Regions from separate parts of the Alteromonas sp. KUL17 genome, predicted to be linked through region 1. Evidence: predicted binding sites of a transcription regulator. Region 1 holds the regulator's gene; the other holds the start of a gene.
What was found. Region 1 encodes ArgR, which controls arginine synthesis, uptake and breakdown. Its sites were predicted from a motif close to ANTGAATANNTATTCANT; they were not measured.
Positions count from the first base shown of each region.

Region 2: the regulator ArgR is predicted to act here: its motif matches at 4,670-4,687, upstream of KUL49_RS16170 (aspartate aminotransferase family protein).

Region 1 is NZ_BJKJ01000044.1:1,465-9,584, forward strand. Features, by position in the region: gene KUL49_RS20455 (TonB-dependent receptor) at 1-1,994, shown strand, start outside; gene KUL49_RS20460 (TonB-dependent receptor) at 2,336-5,365, shown strand; gene KUL49_RS20465 (type 1 glutamine amidotransferase domain-containing protein) at 5,562-6,245, shown strand; gene argR (transcriptional regulator ArgR) at 6,371-6,835, opposite strand; gene mdh (malate dehydrogenase) at 7,073-8,011, shown strand.
Region 2 is NZ_BJKJ01000021.1:49,990-58,109, forward strand. Features, by position in the region: gene KUL49_RS16155 (DUF1338 domain-containing protein) at 1-585, opposite strand, end outside; gene astD (succinylglutamate-semialdehyde dehydrogenase) at 703-2,172, opposite strand; gene astA (arginine N-succinyltransferase) at 2,186-3,223, opposite strand; gene KUL49_RS16170 (aspartate aminotransferase family protein) at 3,244-4,452, opposite strand; gene KUL49_RS16175 (HDOD domain-containing protein) at 4,914-6,080, opposite strand; gene KUL49_RS16180 (aminodeoxychorismate/anthranilate synthase component II) at 6,378-6,962, opposite strand; gene trpS (tryptophan--tRNA ligase) at 7,063-8,070, opposite strand.

The DNA.
Region 1 (8,120 bases):
CGTATAGCTATCAAGATAATAGCTCTGCTCGTAACTATACCAGCAGCAATTCTCAACTGAATATGACGTCTAATGGGTGGTCGCAAGATTCAGAAACCACTATTTACACCGGTCACGTTTACTCATACTGGACAGACGACTTTTCATCTGAAATTAGTATTTCCTACAAAGATTACACACAAGCGTCAAATACAAATTCAGACTGGGGCGAAATCAACGTTAGAACTGGAACCGGTACGATTATAGCGGGCCAGGATGAGAACCGTCACGCTAACGTGCTGAAGAATGAAGTATGGACTCTAGGTTTCCACGGTGTATATCTTGCTGGCGACGTTGAGTATAAGTTCGGTCTAGAAATGGAAGATACATGGAACTATAACGTTTATGGACGTGACTCAGCAGGCACTTGGTCGTTTGAAACTTTAGAAGACTTCGCAAACCGTGCACCAGACCTGGTTGAATACTCAAATGCGTATACAAACGATATCAATGATATCGCCTACGATGTTGATAGTACGCTTTATACAGCGTATGGCGAAGCCAACTTTGAGCTATTTGAAGATTTTGAAGTAACCGCAGGTTTACGCGTTGAATATCTGACAGTTGAAGATTCACCCATGTTGAATCAGAACTTTCTTGATACCTACAACTTTGCCAACACAGAAAACCTAGACGGCAATACTATGGTGCTTCCACGTCTTGGGTTTGAGTGGTCAATTAATGAAGATCTTACTCTACGCGGTGGTGTAGGTCGCTTCACTGGTGGTTCTCCACTTGTTTGGATATCGAATGCCTACACCAAAAACGGTGTAGCGTTGGACCAGTATTCGACAGAAAGTATCGCGCCAGAGAATGTTATGTTTGATCAAGTACCTCAGGTGCTTAAAGATCAGCTTTCAATCGGCTCAGGTTCTACCAACTCAATTGACCCTGATTTCGATATGCCGTCTGATTGGCGCTATCAAATCGCAGCTGATTATATCTTCGACGTAGAAGGCTTAGGCAACAACTTCTCGTGGACAACAGAATTAACGTACGTTGACAAGAAAGATGCGGCAGCGTGGGTTGAGTTAGCCAGAACGCCTGAGGTAACTCTTGCAGATGGCCGTATTATTTACGGCAGTGTATACGATGGTACAGATAATGCTGGAAACTACGATATACAACTGACGAACGCTTCTGACGGTGGCCGAAGCATTCTGTTTACTACTGCATTAGGTAAACAATGGGACAACGGTATTAGCCTAAACATGTCATATACGCATCAAGACATTACTGAGGGCGCGCCTGGAACAAGTTCTACAGCAGAATCTAACTATGTTTTCAATATTGCGACAAACCGCAATGAGCCAAATGTTGATACTGCGTATTTTGAAGTACCGCACCGCTTTGTATTAAACCTTGGTTATACGCATCAGTTCTTTACTGGTTACAATACAGACTTTAACCTGTTCTTTGAAAGACGTTCTGGTCGTCGCTTCTCTCACACATTGGGCCTCTACAACGATCCTGACTTCGGTGATCAATTTGGTATCAACGGCGGTGATTACCAGATTTACATCCCTGAAGGTCCGAACGATCCGCTTATGGACTTCGAAGGTGGTTTAAGCTACGAAGAAATCATGGAAGTAGTGACAGCGGCAGGCCTTGAAGGTTATGCGGGTTCTATCATTCCTAAAAATACGGGTTCTCAGCCTTGGATCACGTCAATGGATCTTTATATTTCTCAGGAAGTACCAGGGTTCTATGATGACCACAAAGGGAAGGTTTACCTTTCAATTGAAAACTTTGCAAACTTGTTGAATGACGATTGGGGTAAAGTGTACCAAGTCGAGTATTCAAGTGTTGATTTGTTCGACTTACAAGGTGTTAACGAGAACAACCAGTATCAGTATACCAATGCGTTTGATGGTAACGCGGGTCAAAACTGGGATGAGTTCGAAGTGGATGAGTCTACGTGGCGTATTAAAGTGGGTGTTAGATATACGTTCTAATATAAAAAGAACATTTATCAATTAAGCACCGCGTATTAATTAAGCGACATATGACTTAGTTTATTACGCTCTTGTTATTAAGCCCGATTTCGATACTGAATTGAAATCGGGCTTTTTTTTGCGTTCAACCCGCCCTGCAAGTATTCCTATTCTCGCAAATTGTCATACGAAAGAAATAATATCCCCCTAGTATATTGGTGTTTCTCACCAGAATGTTGACACTCGTCTATTTTTGTCACAAAAATGTAATAGATTGGCTCTGTGATAGTTATTCAGAGCTAAACGTATGACAGCGCATTAAGTCGTAGCACTGCAAATAGAAATAAAAAAGGAAACTACACATGAGAACACTCACTCGATTCAATCGTGTCGCCGCTGCTGTGGCAATATCGATTGGTTTATCCTCTACGGCTATGGCACAAGTTACCTCCTCGGAATTGAACGGCAAAATAGTAGGTCCGCAGGGTAACCCCGCAGCAGGTACAGTTGTAACTGTAACTCACGTTCCAACAGGCGCAGTGAAAACTGTAACGGTAAATAACGGTGGTACGTTCAGTCTGCGAGGTCTTCGCGTAGGTGGTCCATATACAGTTGTTATTAACTCTGACGAATTCGCTGATCAGACTATCAACGATGTTTACTTAGAGCTTGGTGAATCAGCGTCTATCGAGCGTATGCTTGAGCCTGCGGCTGAATACGAAAACATTGTCGTTACTGGTTCTCAGGTTAGCAGCTTATCTTTCGGTCAAACGGGCCCGGTAGCAAGCTTCGACCTTTCTACTCTTCAAGAGGCACCAGCAATTAACCGTGACATCACAGACATCGTTCGTATCGACCCACGTATTTACGTAGATGAAGGCGGTAGCAACGGTATTCAGTGTGTGGGTAAAAACCCGCGCTTCAACAGCTTGACTGTTGACGGTGTTCGTATGAACGACCTTTTCGGTCTTAACTCAAATGGCTACCCAACCGAAAGAATGCCTTTTTCTTTCGACGCTATTGCTGGCGTTTCAGTTGAAATTGCACCTTTCGACGTAATTTACGGTGGTTTCTCTGCGTGTAACATCAGTGCGGTAAGTAAAACAGGGACTAATGAAGTTCATGGTACTGCGTTCTACGACTTCGGTAGCGACAGCTTACGTGGTGACTCACTTGAAGGTGATGACATTACGCTTGGTGACTATACCGAGAAGCGTTATGGCTTTACCGTTGGCGCACCGCTAATCAAGGATAAATTATTCATCTTTGCAGCATACGAAAAGCTTGAAGGTGCTAACACCTTCGATCGCGGTGCCATTGGTTCAGGCGCAATCAACGAAGTTGCACTTACTCAAGATCAGCTAGAAACTATTCAGACGGTGTCTCAATCTCTGTACAACTTCGATGCGGGAACAACGCCGCTAAGCATGCCAAACGAAGATGAAAAGCTACTTGTTAAATTAGACTGGAACATTAATGATAACCACCGTTTTGCATTCACCTATAATTATAACGATGGTAACAATTTCGTAGAGTCTGATGGTGATGCTAACGAATTTGAGCTGTCTAGCCACTTATATGAGCGAGGCGCAGAACTTCAAACATTCGTAGGTGTCTTGTACTCTGACTGGACAGACAAATTTTCGACTGAAATTCGTATCTCGCGTACAGAGTTAGATAACCTTCAACGCTCCATGTACGGAAATGGTTCTCCTGGTGATAACGATTTTGGTGAGATCAAAATCTTGTTCGATATGGAAACAGAAGATGATGCTGATGACCTTACGGTTTACTTAGGATCTGACGATAGTCGTCAAGTAAACCAATTAGATTGGGAAGCGATCAGCCTAATGTTCCGTGGTAACTATTATTTTGATAATGGGCATACGCTTACTTTTGGTTACGAGAGCGATGACCTTGATATCTATAATCTATTTGTGCAGCACTCTGAAACATCCATCTTTTTTGAAAGCTTAGATGACTTCGTTAACGGAACCAATGCCGAAATCGAGTATGGTTACGCCTATTCCGGTGAGTTGTTAGATCGCGCTGCAGAATGGGGCTTCAAGTCTCACTCGGTGTACGCTCAAGACGAGTTTTATTTAACCGACGATTTAAAAGTGGTCGCGGGCTTACGTTACGACTGGACAACAACGTCTGACAGACCTATTGAAAATACGGAATTTACTGAAAAGAATGGTTACAGCAATACTGCAAACCTCGACGGTATAGGATTGCTTCAGCCACGAGTTGGTATTAACTACACCCTAAGTGATAGTACAGAGCTGCGTGGTGGCTTCGGTCTATTCTCTGGCGGAAACCCTAACGTTTGGATGACCAATAACTACCAAAACACCAACGTATTAGGTGGGGAGGTAGAGGGTGACTATGCTAACTTGTTTGACGGCAGCGTTACTTGGGTAAATACAGAAGACGGCGTTACTGCTGGCCCTGGTTACTCAGTGCCGTCTGATCTTGATGCGCTAATGGACGCAGGCCTAGGTGAGAACTTTGAAAGTAATAACCTTGACCCAGACTTTGAAATGCCGAGCGAATGGAAGTTCTCTGCTGGCGTGACTCACATCACGGACGAAGACTACGTGTTTAACGTAGATCTATTAGTGAGTGTTGCTCAAGACCAAGCTATGATTAAGTATTTAGGGTTTGACGAGGTGGGTTTCACTGATGATGGTTACATCGACTACGAACTGACCGGTTACGGTTCACTTGAATTAACCAATTCTGACAAAACAGTGACGTCGTACTCATTTACTACGACGATGAATAAGTCGTGGGATAACGGTATTTCCGTAACTGCAGGTTATAACTACAGCGATGCGGAAGATGTTCAACCCATGACCAGTTCCGTTGCCTTCTCTAACTACCAATACCGCGCATTTACTAATCCTAACGAAGATGTTGCATCACTGTCCGATTGGAATATCAAGCATCGATTAACGGTTGATTTCCGTTATGTCACTGAGCTTATCGACGGTTATAACACGATATTCTCCGCTTTCGGCGTGGCGCAATCAGGTAGGCCTTACAGTGAGGTCTTTTCTCAAGATGACAGTAATGCAATCTTCGGCTTTACACCTTACATCGATGATGAAGCAGTATTACCAATTGGCGTTGCTCGAAACTCAGAAGAGAGTCCTTGGTGGACTAAGGTTGATGTTGCGATTAGACAAGACATTCCGGCTTTCCACAAAGACCACACCGCGCAGGTCTCATTTGTAATCAATAATTTCACGAATTTGATAAACGACGATTGGGGTGTGCTTGAAGAACCTGAGTTTAATCGAGTTGTAATAGGAACTGCGAACCCTACGCCACGTCAGGGTGACGCGTCTCTATGGGAAATGCGTATAGGTGTTAACTACCGCTTCTGACCGCGATGGTTAATTTCCCTAAGACATGTTGTAGTGTTAGGTGCCACTCTCCTTAACAGGAAGTGGCATTTTTTTATAATGCTCATTTATCTAACGACCATGTTATCAAGCGATCTCTCGCCTTTTTAATGATCTAACTGCGTACTTTAGCCGAAGTAATAAGCGACAAATTTTTAAATGCTCGCAAGGAGGGCTTATGACAAAACGTATGCTAATGGTTATGACGTCTCACGAAATTATGGGTGATACAGGAAAGAAGACCGGCATGTGGTTAGAAGAGTTCGCAGCGCCATATTACGCATTTAAAGACCAAGGCTATACTATTACGCTGGCATCGCCGATGGGCGGACAGGTACCTATTGATCCCAACAGCCTTGCTGATGATGCGATGACAGATGACGCTATACGTTACACCAAAGATGAGCTAGCACGCAGTGCGATGGCGTCAACAATACCCCTTGAAGATGTGCGTGCGGAAGAGTTTGACGCGGTCTTCTATCCGGGAGGCCACGGCCCTTTGTGGGACTTGTCGGATAACGCGCATTCTATCAAACTCATTGAAGACACTATAGCGGCAAATAAGCCCGTTGGCGCGGTGTGCCATGCACCAATTGTACTGAAAGACGTCAAAACACCTGACGGTAAATATTTAGTGGAAGGAAAGTCGGTTACCGGTTTCTCGAACAGCGAGGAAGCAGCGATGGAGCTCACTGATGTTGTACCTTACCTTGTTGAAGATGAGTTGGTGAAGAAAGGCGGGAATTACGAAAGTGTAGAAGATTTTGCTGTAAAAGTTTGCACAGACGGCTTATTGGTTACTGGACAAAATCCTCCATCGTCACGGCCCGCGGCTGATGCCCTTATCAAGCTTCTGTCTTAATCGACGTTAAAATCCTATAAATATTGAAACCGCATTAGCCATGCGGTTTCTTTGTCTCTAGTAGCTAAGATTGCACTCGAAGCGCTTTTCGAGCGTAATCGTGTCAATGAACAACATCGCTTTGGCTAAACGTTCTCAAACAGGTCTTCAACACGCTGTCTTAGTTCTTCGATTCTAGATACATCCGCTGGCGCGATGAAAATAGTGTCGTCACCTGCAATGGTGCCCAAAACTCCGTCTTTCTTACTTAATGAGTCAAGCAAGCGCGCAATAAGCTGTGCAGCACCAGGGCTGGTTCTAATGATTACCATTACGTTGTTGTGAACGATATCCAGTACCAGCTGTTTAAGAGGGCTTTTAGCCGTAGGCATACCTAGCTCTGGAGGCAAGCAATACACCATGTCACCTCGGGCATTTCGCGTGCGTACCGCACCGAATTTGCTTAGCATTCTAGAGATTTTAGATTGGCTGATGTTGTCGAAACCTTGAGCTTTTAAAGCATCAACAATCTCGCCTTGGGAACCGTAACTTTCGGCTTTAAGAATTTCTTTAAAAGCTTTGATGAGTTGCTCTTGTTTTGCGTTTGCCATTAGCGCTCTTTTCTTTTTTGAGGGTTATCGTTAGGAATTATATTTAGTATGCGTATATTGTGCCGTACAGGTAGACTTTGCGCAATTTCTTTGCATAATCATTCATGATAATGAATATCGAGATAAAATCGCCATAAATAACGTTAATAAGACGATCCGGTGATTGAGTTTTCCCCCGCGTTGCATTAGTGTGACGTTCCGTTTAAATACGTGAAGTAATCCCATAGGAGAAATGGTATGAAAGTAGCCGTGTTAGGTGCTGCCGGTGGTATTGGTCAGGCGCTGTCTTTGTTGTTGAAAACACAATTGCCAGCAGGTTCAGATTTAGCGCTTTACGACGTAGCGCCAGTTGTTCCTGGTGTTGCCGTTGATTTGAGCCACATCCCCACTGCGGTAAAAGTAACCGGTCACGGTAAAGATGACCTAGCTGATGCACTAACTGGAGCAGACGTTGTTCTAATTCCAGCGGGTATGCCTCGTAAGCCAGGTATGGATCGTTCTGATCTGTTCAACATCAACGCCGGCATTGTTAAAAACCTAATCGAAGGTGTAGCTGATAACTGCCCGAACGCGTGTGTTGGTATCATCACTAACCCAGTTAACACTACTGTTGCTATTGCAGCTGAAACGCTAAAAGCTAAAGGCGTTTACGACAAGAACAAGCTTTTCGGTGTAACGACACTAGACGTTATCCGTGCTGAAACGTTTGTTGCTGAACTTAAAGGTGTAGATGTATCTTCTGTGCACGTACCGGTAATCGGTGGTCACTCTGGTACAACTATTCTTCCTCTACTTTCACAAGTTGAAGGTGTAGAGTTCTCAGACGAAGAAGTTGCTAGCCTAACTACTCGTATCCAAAACGCTGGTACTGAAGTTGTTGAAGCTAAAGCGGGCGGCGGTTCTGCAACCCTATCAATGGGTCAAGCAGCAGCACGTTTCTGTTTATCTCTAGTTGCAGCAATGCAGGGTGAGAACGTTGTTGAGTACACTTATGTACAAACTGACGACAGCGACGACGCAGCATTCTTTGCACATCCAGTTCGCCTAGGCGCAAACGGTGTTGAAGAAATCTTGCCATACGGCGAGCTAAGCGCATTTGAAGAAAAAGCGAAAAACGACATGCTTGAAGGCCTACGTGGCGACATCAAGCTAGGCGTAGACTTCGTAAACGGCTAATAACGCCTGAAGCGGATGTACTAGCATCCGCTAGAAAAGGCTGGATACGTTCTTACGTACCCAGCCTTTTTTGCATTTAAGACATGTGTCGTCCTAATATAGGTTGACA
Region 2 (8,120 bases), on a different contig from region 1:
TAGCACAAAGCCTGCTTCTTTAAGCAATGTGTTTACGTCGGTAAGCTCGTCAGTACGGGTTAAGTGATTAACACTTACCGTAAAGTGGTTAGCACGGAAGCCCCATGCCGCCATCCACGCCGCGTATTCTGATTCGTTAAGCAGTGTGTCGTATTCTGCTTTAGTAACGTCCCAATGTTTACCCGAGTACAAGAAGTTATCTGCATCCACTACAGACTCAGGCATTTGATCAACCATCTTCTTGATAATTGCTTGGGCAGTTTCAGAAAGCTCATTTACACGAAGCTCACTAATAAATACTTTTGGTTTAGTATCGTCAGGGTGCTCGAAATGCTTTGCAGTAAGCTTTTTCGCCTCAAAGTCATAGTCGCCTTTAGCTTCATAACCCAATGCTGAGAAGTGCGCAGCAAGCTTGTCTAAGCGGGTTTTATCAAGAGCAAAAGTTCGAAAAGCTACATGGTCGTTAACGATGTCGTTCGTGTTTTCTTCACCCGCCAAAAGTGCATGAATTTTATGCGCTGAGGGAGTGATGGTAACGTAATCGTCCCACATGTTGCTAAACAACGTATCGATGTTGCTATGCATGGTGGTAGGGTCCTTTCTGTCGTTGACTATTTTTAAACGAATAGTTCGTATAGGGTTGGTACTAAACTGGCCGACACAAAAATCATGTCGGCCTTTTTGTAACGTGAAAAGCTTGGGTTACATCGACAAGCCTGGGCTTAATTTGCCCGGCATAGTAACTTTATCAAGCTCAACTGAAGCAACTGGGTACGCACAGTAGTCGGCTGCATAAAACGCACTTGCTCTGTGGTTACCGCTGTCGCCCACGCCACCAAATGGCGCTGCGCTGCTTGCACCTGTAATAGGTCTATTCCAGTTTACGATGCCCGCGCGAATGCGTGCGAAGAAGTAGCGATAATCTTCTTCGTTGTCGCCTAGAAGACCTGCTGATAAGCCAAAGCTGGTGTTATTCGCTTCTGCGATAGCTGCGTCAAAATCGCTGTAACGAATCACTTTAAGTAGTGGACCAAAGTGTTCTTCGTCAGGCAGTGAAGCAAGCATGTCTGTCACATCAATGATGCCAGGAGTAGCAAAACCTTTGTTCTCATCTTTTTGTTCAAGGCGAACCAGTACTTTACCACCAAGGTTTTCAAGCTCTTGCTGTGCTTTTACCATCAGTGCAGCGGCATTGCTTGAGATCATTGCGCCCATAAATGGTTGATCTTCAGCGTCATAATCACCCACCTTAATATTCTTGGTCACTTCGATTAAGCGAGCAAGGATTGCATCACCCTGTGCATCGGCTGGTAAGAATAGGCGACGTGCACACGTACAGCGCTGACCGGACGTAATGAAAGCAGATTGAACGATGTCATGTACGGCAGCATCAACATCAGCCACATCTTTAACAATGAGTGGGTTGTTACCACCCATTTCAAGAGCCAAAATTTTACCTGGGTGACCTGCGAACTGCTCGTGCAAGATTTTTCCTGTGCGTGAGCTACCCGTAAAGAAAAGACCATCGATATCGTTATGCGACGCCAATGCCTTACCTGTTTCAACTTCACCTTGTACTAGGTTGAGTACACCCGCTGGCAGGCCAGCAGCATCCCATAGCTTCACCATTTCTTGTGCAACCATAGGCGTCAAATCGCTTGGTTTAAACACAACCGTGTTACCTGCAATAAGGGCTGGAACAATGTGTCCGTTTGGCAGGTGGCCAGGGAAGTTGTATGGGCCAAATACAGCAACAACGCCGTGAGGCTTGTGTCGAATGAAGGCTTTACCTACAGGCATTGGGTTTTCAACGTTACCCGTGCGTTCAAAATAGGCTTTTTCAGAAATACCAATTTTGCCCATCATGGCGCCAACTTCAGTGGCAGTTTCCCATTCTGGCTTACCCGTTTCTTTAGCCATAACTTTGGCAAGGTGCGCTTTAGCTTCTTCTAGCTTAGTGCCATAAACCTTAATAATTTCAAGACGCTCTTCAACGGTTTTCATGCTCCATGCTGGAAGTGCAGCACGAGCAGCGTTAATTGCGTCATCAATTTGAGAGGCTGTCGCAGACTTACCTTCCCAAATCACTTCGTTTTTTGCAGGGTCAATTGACGCTAAGTCATGACCTTGTCCGGCAACCCATTCACCGTTGATAAAATGTGTATGTAGCATAGTGGGTGTCCTTTTAATCTCTGAATGTAACGGGGGCGAAGCGTACGTGCTCTCCCTCTTTGACATTCAATGCAGCAGCGGCTTGGCGAGATAGTACGGCAACTTGCTTTTCTTCGCTTACCGTCATCTCGGTGGCAACTGCACGAAAATCAGATACTGATGTATTAATGATGTAGTGCGTTTGCCCTTGGGCAGCAGCGCTATCGTCAATCACTACAGGCAGTTTTAAACTCGACTGAGCCGTGCGGATGTGGCTTAAGTTTGCTTCTACCGTCGGGCCTGCGTCGAAAATGTCTACATAGCCGCGGCAAGAAAAGCCTTCTTCTTCAAGAAGCTGAAGAGCAGGGCGTGTTTTGTCATGAACTTCGCCAATGACTTCCTGCGCTTCTTTGCTAAGCAGATTTACGTATATCGGGTACTTCGGCATAAGTTCAGCAATAAACACTTTATTACCAATGCCAGTTAAGTAGTCGGCAGTAGGAAAATCCATAGAGAAGAAATGGGTTTCCAACCACTCCCAAAACGGTGAGCGTCCTTCTTCGTCACTCACACCGCGCATTTCAGCAATAACTGTCTCTGAGAAGCGTTCACGGTGCTCCATCATGAACAAGAATCGAACCTTTGAAAGGAAGCGGCCGTTTATGCCGCCACGGGCTTGTTCGCGAAGAAACAGCGTACATATTTCAGTAACACCGGTGTAGTCATTACAAAACGTTAGAATGTCTACCGTGTTGTGAATGTTAAGCTCGCGCGAGGCGTGCACTACTTTGCTTAGGTGGTAATGATAGAACGCATCGTCTATACCAACAGCCGCTTCTATACCTGTTGTTCCCACTACCTGTCCGGTAGTGGTATCTTCCATTACAAACAAGTATGACTCATCGCCAGGTTCGGTTACGTTTGGTTTGTTAAACGCAGTTTCTGCACGATCAATTTTACGCTGCAGCAACTCGTCGTTGACAGGTAAAGACGTAAAGCCAATACCTGATTCAACGGCGATTTCTTTAAGCGCGTTATAGTCGGCCTTCGTGATAGGGCGAATGATATTCATGTTCGCTACTCGTGTTGTAATTATTCGGCGTTTACAACGGCAGCAACGGCGCGTTCAAAACGTGCAAGACCTTCTTTGATGTCTTCATCAGGAATAACCAGTGAAGGTGCAAAACGAATAACGTTCATGCCAGCAACAAGACACATAAGGTTCTCTTTCGTTGCAGCCATCATGAAGTCACGTGCACGGCCTTGGTATTTTTCATTTAACGCACAACCTAACAGCATGCCTTGTCCACGTACTTCTTCAAATACGTTGTACTTTTCATTGATAGCACCTAGTAGTTCACGGAATAAGGCCTCTTTCTTAAGTACACCTTCAAGCACTTCTGGCTGGTTCACGATATCTAACGCTTTTTCCGCAACAGCACAGGCTAGTGGGTTACCACCGTAAGTACTACCGTGGGTACCTGGCTTAAGGTGTGCAGCGATGTCTGCTGTGGTAAGCATGGCACCAATTGGGAAGCCGCCACCAAGAGATTTAGCGGTTGTTAGGATATCAGGTGTTACGCCAAGACCCATATAGGCATAAAGGTGACCAGTACGACCAACACCCGACTGAACTTCGTCAAAAATAAGTAATGCGTTGTGCTTGTCACAAAGCTCGCGAACACCTTTTACGAAATCTACATCAGGTGGAATAATACCGCCTTCACCCTGAAGCGGTTCCATCATTACCGCGCAGGTTTTGTCAGAAATTAGCGCTTCAAAGGCAGCTAAATCGTTGTAGTCACAGTGGTCAACAGCGCCTGGCTTAGGACCAAAACCGTCAGAGTAAGCAGCTTGACCACCTACTGTTACGGTAAAGAAGGTACGGCCGTGGAAACCTTTGTTGAACGCGATGATTTGGTTTTTGTCTTCACCGTGCTTGTCCAGCGCCCAGCGACGAGCTAGCTTCAATGCTGCTTCGTTCGCTTCTGCGCCTGAGTTTGCGAAGTAAACTCTATCTGAAAACGTTGCGTCATTTAGCTTTTTAGCTAAACGAAGGGCTGGCTCGTTAGTGAAAACGTTGCTTAAGTGCCAAAGCTTGCTGCCTTGTTCATTAAGAGCTTTCACAAGCTCTGGGTGACAGTGACCTAAAACGTTAACTGCAATACCGCCTGCAAAGTCGATGTACTCAGCTCCATCTTGATCCCATACGCGTGAACCTTCACCTCGAACAGGTACCATACCTGCTGGGTTATAGTTAGGAACCATTACATCATCAAATGTAGCGCGAGTTACGTTCATCTTTGTTACCTCTGCGTTGGGCGCCAATCACACTGTGTGATTTGGCCTATCGAATCTATGAGCACATTTTAGTACTACTTTGGTCGATAAGCGTTAATTGGGCGCGTAAAAACTAATCGGATTTGTTCAACAGTATGCCATTTTTTTTAACATTTGTCTTCTATGCAAAGGGCTGCAGCCCTTTATTTATAAGGACTGTGGCTTAATTTGCAGGAAAAGTGAATAACTATTAACTACTGGGCTATATCAATTAGTAATAATCAATTTTTGCGCTGAGAAAAGGGCTGCATACGGGTTTTAATGCACTGTGAGGCAATAAAAAAGGGGGGATAGGACTGGAAGCCTTACCTGTTTAATGTCGCTAAAAACGGGCAACGCATTGAGCAACCGTCAATAATTTGGGGCATCATGCACATGAAATGAAAAAGGTGCATAACGAGTGCATGAATATCCACTAAAAATTAATGATTCTCTTCGTTTTTTACCAAAGGAAGGGTGAAAATATCAATGGTTTTGAGTTTTTCGAGTGCACCTGCAGGGTAGCGTTGCTCCATGAAAAGCGGCTTTACTTCTTTCATTTCAACAAGCTTTAACTGATGTAACATCCGAATTTGTGTGTAGGTTCGGGCTTGATGAAGTACCTTACTGAGTGTTTTAGGCTGTGCGGGTACTTTATCGGCACACGCTCGCATAGGTTCTGCAATAGGCAAGCGCATTAACTGCATCCACTCCAGAATATCCGCGCTGATTGGATCTGCGAATTCTTGCTGCAGAGCAATAAGGTGGTTGGCTGAAGGAGCCACTTTGAGTAGCGCTTCATGTCGCTTTTGCTCTTTGTCTTTCTGGCATTCTTGCAACAGGTGTAGCTGAATTTTATCGAACAGTTTGAAGTAAAGTCTTGTTACGACACAGCGCCCCAAATTACTGAGCATCGCAAGGGTATAAGCCTGGTTTTTGTTTAAATCCGTAAGTGCTGCAAGGCGTTTCGCCGTTATAGCAACGCCAGTCGTATAAGGCGTAAGCTTTTGTTTAATTAGCGGGTAAGGGTCGGTAATCTGAGGCATAGCGCGCTTTAAAATGAGCGACGGTATCAATGTGCGTAGGTTTTCAATACCCAAAAAGCTCAATGCTGTGCGCAGTGTCTCTACCACAATGATACGCCCTCGGGAGTCTTTGCGTCTAAATCGTGGAGTATTCACCACAACGATTAGTTCATCATAAAGCCATGGCATGGTTGCGGCAATTGGCTCTAGTTTCGAAACCGAGCATGCCTTCACGGAAAGTGCATCAAGAAGCTCGCCGATATTTTCGGGCAAGTTAAGTACATTTTGAACGAGTTCGTCGGTATAGCCTAGCTGCTCTGTTAATTCACCTAAAAGGATCTCGTGAAGATGGTGACTCACTGATTCAAGGTATGACGCTTCGGTTTTCTCTTGAAGGCGCTTGTTTTCAATCGCCACTTTTTCAACGTGCAGTAGCAGCCTGCGCGCATCACCTTGCTCCGATTGCTCGAAGCTTACCTCTCCCACCTTGCGCCTTCCTAGCATTTCCAGCACTCGCTCTGGCGATATGATCATATTTTCAAAACGATCATCTATCGTGGGCGGTGTGGTTGCCCCCATTGTCATATTAAAAGCACTCCTGCTCATAACTTTTTGGTGAACGGCAATATTATCGTACATCAGGGGCCTTTATTACTTTCGCTACGGTAATGATGAAAATGGTAGCTACTGCTTGAAAGCAAGCCTTATTTACCCTGCAACTGTTGATATTGCGTGTGCGATGCTTCGTATAATCTTTATTCAGCGCATTGGCTAAAACGAATTATGAAAAGTTAAACGAAAAATCAGTGAATTGCGAGTAATTCTGGCCTTCAAGCGTAACCTTTTACACTATAGAAGCGTATCGGCATCAAACTCGTATACTTAAATTGATTTAAACTGAAGAAACGCATCCAGTACGCTATGACCGTGTTCGGTAAGTAGTGACTCGGGGTGGTACTGCACGCCCCAAATAGGGTGATGATTATGGGAAATTGCCATGATTTCCTTTGTGCCCTTTGCGGTTTCACACCATGCATCAACACTCAGTGAGGCAGGTAGCGATGCGGGATCTAAAACCAATGAGTGGTAGCGCGTCACGTTAAACGGGTTAGGTAAGCCTTTGAACAGGCCACTGTTGCGGTGTGTTAGGGGTGAAACTTTTCCATGCTTAATCTCTTGTGCACCTACTACCTTGGCACCAAACACTTGACCTATAGCTTGATGACCCAGGCATACACCTAAAATAGGAATCTTGCCTGCAAAATGTTCAATCGCAGATAAGCTTATGCCCGCTTCGTTAGGCGTGCATGGTCCCGGTGAAATAACTAACTGTGAAGGCGCTAAGCGAGATATGTCGTCTAAGGTCAGTGCGTTATTTCGCACCACTTCAACGTCGACGCTGAGCTCAGTGAAATACCGAGCGAGGTTATGAGTGAACGAATCGAAGTTATCAATTAACAGCAACACAGCAGTGCTAGTCCTTGGTATTTCTAAGTTGCGAAGGTTTTAGCCATGAAGGATTAAATGAACCCTTCATGGCGTGTAGCAAGATGTTGGAATTCGGCTGTTATGGCTTTGGAATAAAGCCGACTGCTTTGTATACTTTAGCCAAAGTTTCAGCCGCTCGCGCTGACGCTTTCTCAGCACCCTGACGCATTACGTCGTCAAGATATGCTCTGTCTGCGCGAATTTCAGCATAGCGGGCCTGAATTGGTTCAAGTAGAGCAACCACAGCGTCTGCAACATCACCTTTAAGGTGGCCATACATTTTGTCAGTATATTCAGGCTCAAGCTCTTTAATTGATTTACCTGTCGCAAGCGAAAGTAGAGTCAGTAAGTTAGACACGCCTGGTTTTTCAGTTGGGTTAAAGTAGATATTAGCTTGCTCGTCAGAGTCGGTCACGGCACGTTTGATTTTCTTGGCCAACTTCTTAGGATCTTCTAATAAGCCGATGAAGTTATTCGGGTTGTTGTCAGACTTAGACATCTTCTTTTCAGGCTCTTGAAGGCTCATGATGCGCGCGCCAAAGTCTGGGATATACGGGTCAGGTAGACGAAATACATCGCCGTATAGATTGTTAACACGTGTAGCAATGTCACGAGTCAATTCAAGGTGCTGCTTCTGATCTTCACCTACCGGTACTTTATCTGCTTGGTATAGCAAAATATCTGCTGCTTGGAGTACAGGGTAGCTGTATAAGCCTACATTAATGTTATTTTCGTTCTTCGCAGACTTATCTTTGAATTGAGTCATGCGATTAAGCTCACCCATTTGGGCGTAACAATTCAATACCCAAGATAGCTGTGCATGTTCAGGCACATGGGATTGCAAAAACAGAGTACTTTTTTGTGGATCAATACCGCAAGCAAGGTAAAGGGAAAGGCCGTCTAGACAAGCTTCAGCAAGCTGCTTAGGGTCTTGTCGTACAGTAATAGCATGCAAATCCACTATCATATATAAGCAGTCGTGGTCGTCTTGCATGGAAACCCACTGTTTAAGTGCACCCATGTAATTGCCAAGGGTAAGTTGTCCTGAAGGCTGACAGCCACTTAATACAACGGGTTTATTACTCATTTCTTTTTACCTGTAATACGTTAAATACTGTGAAAATAAAGCTTGAGAAA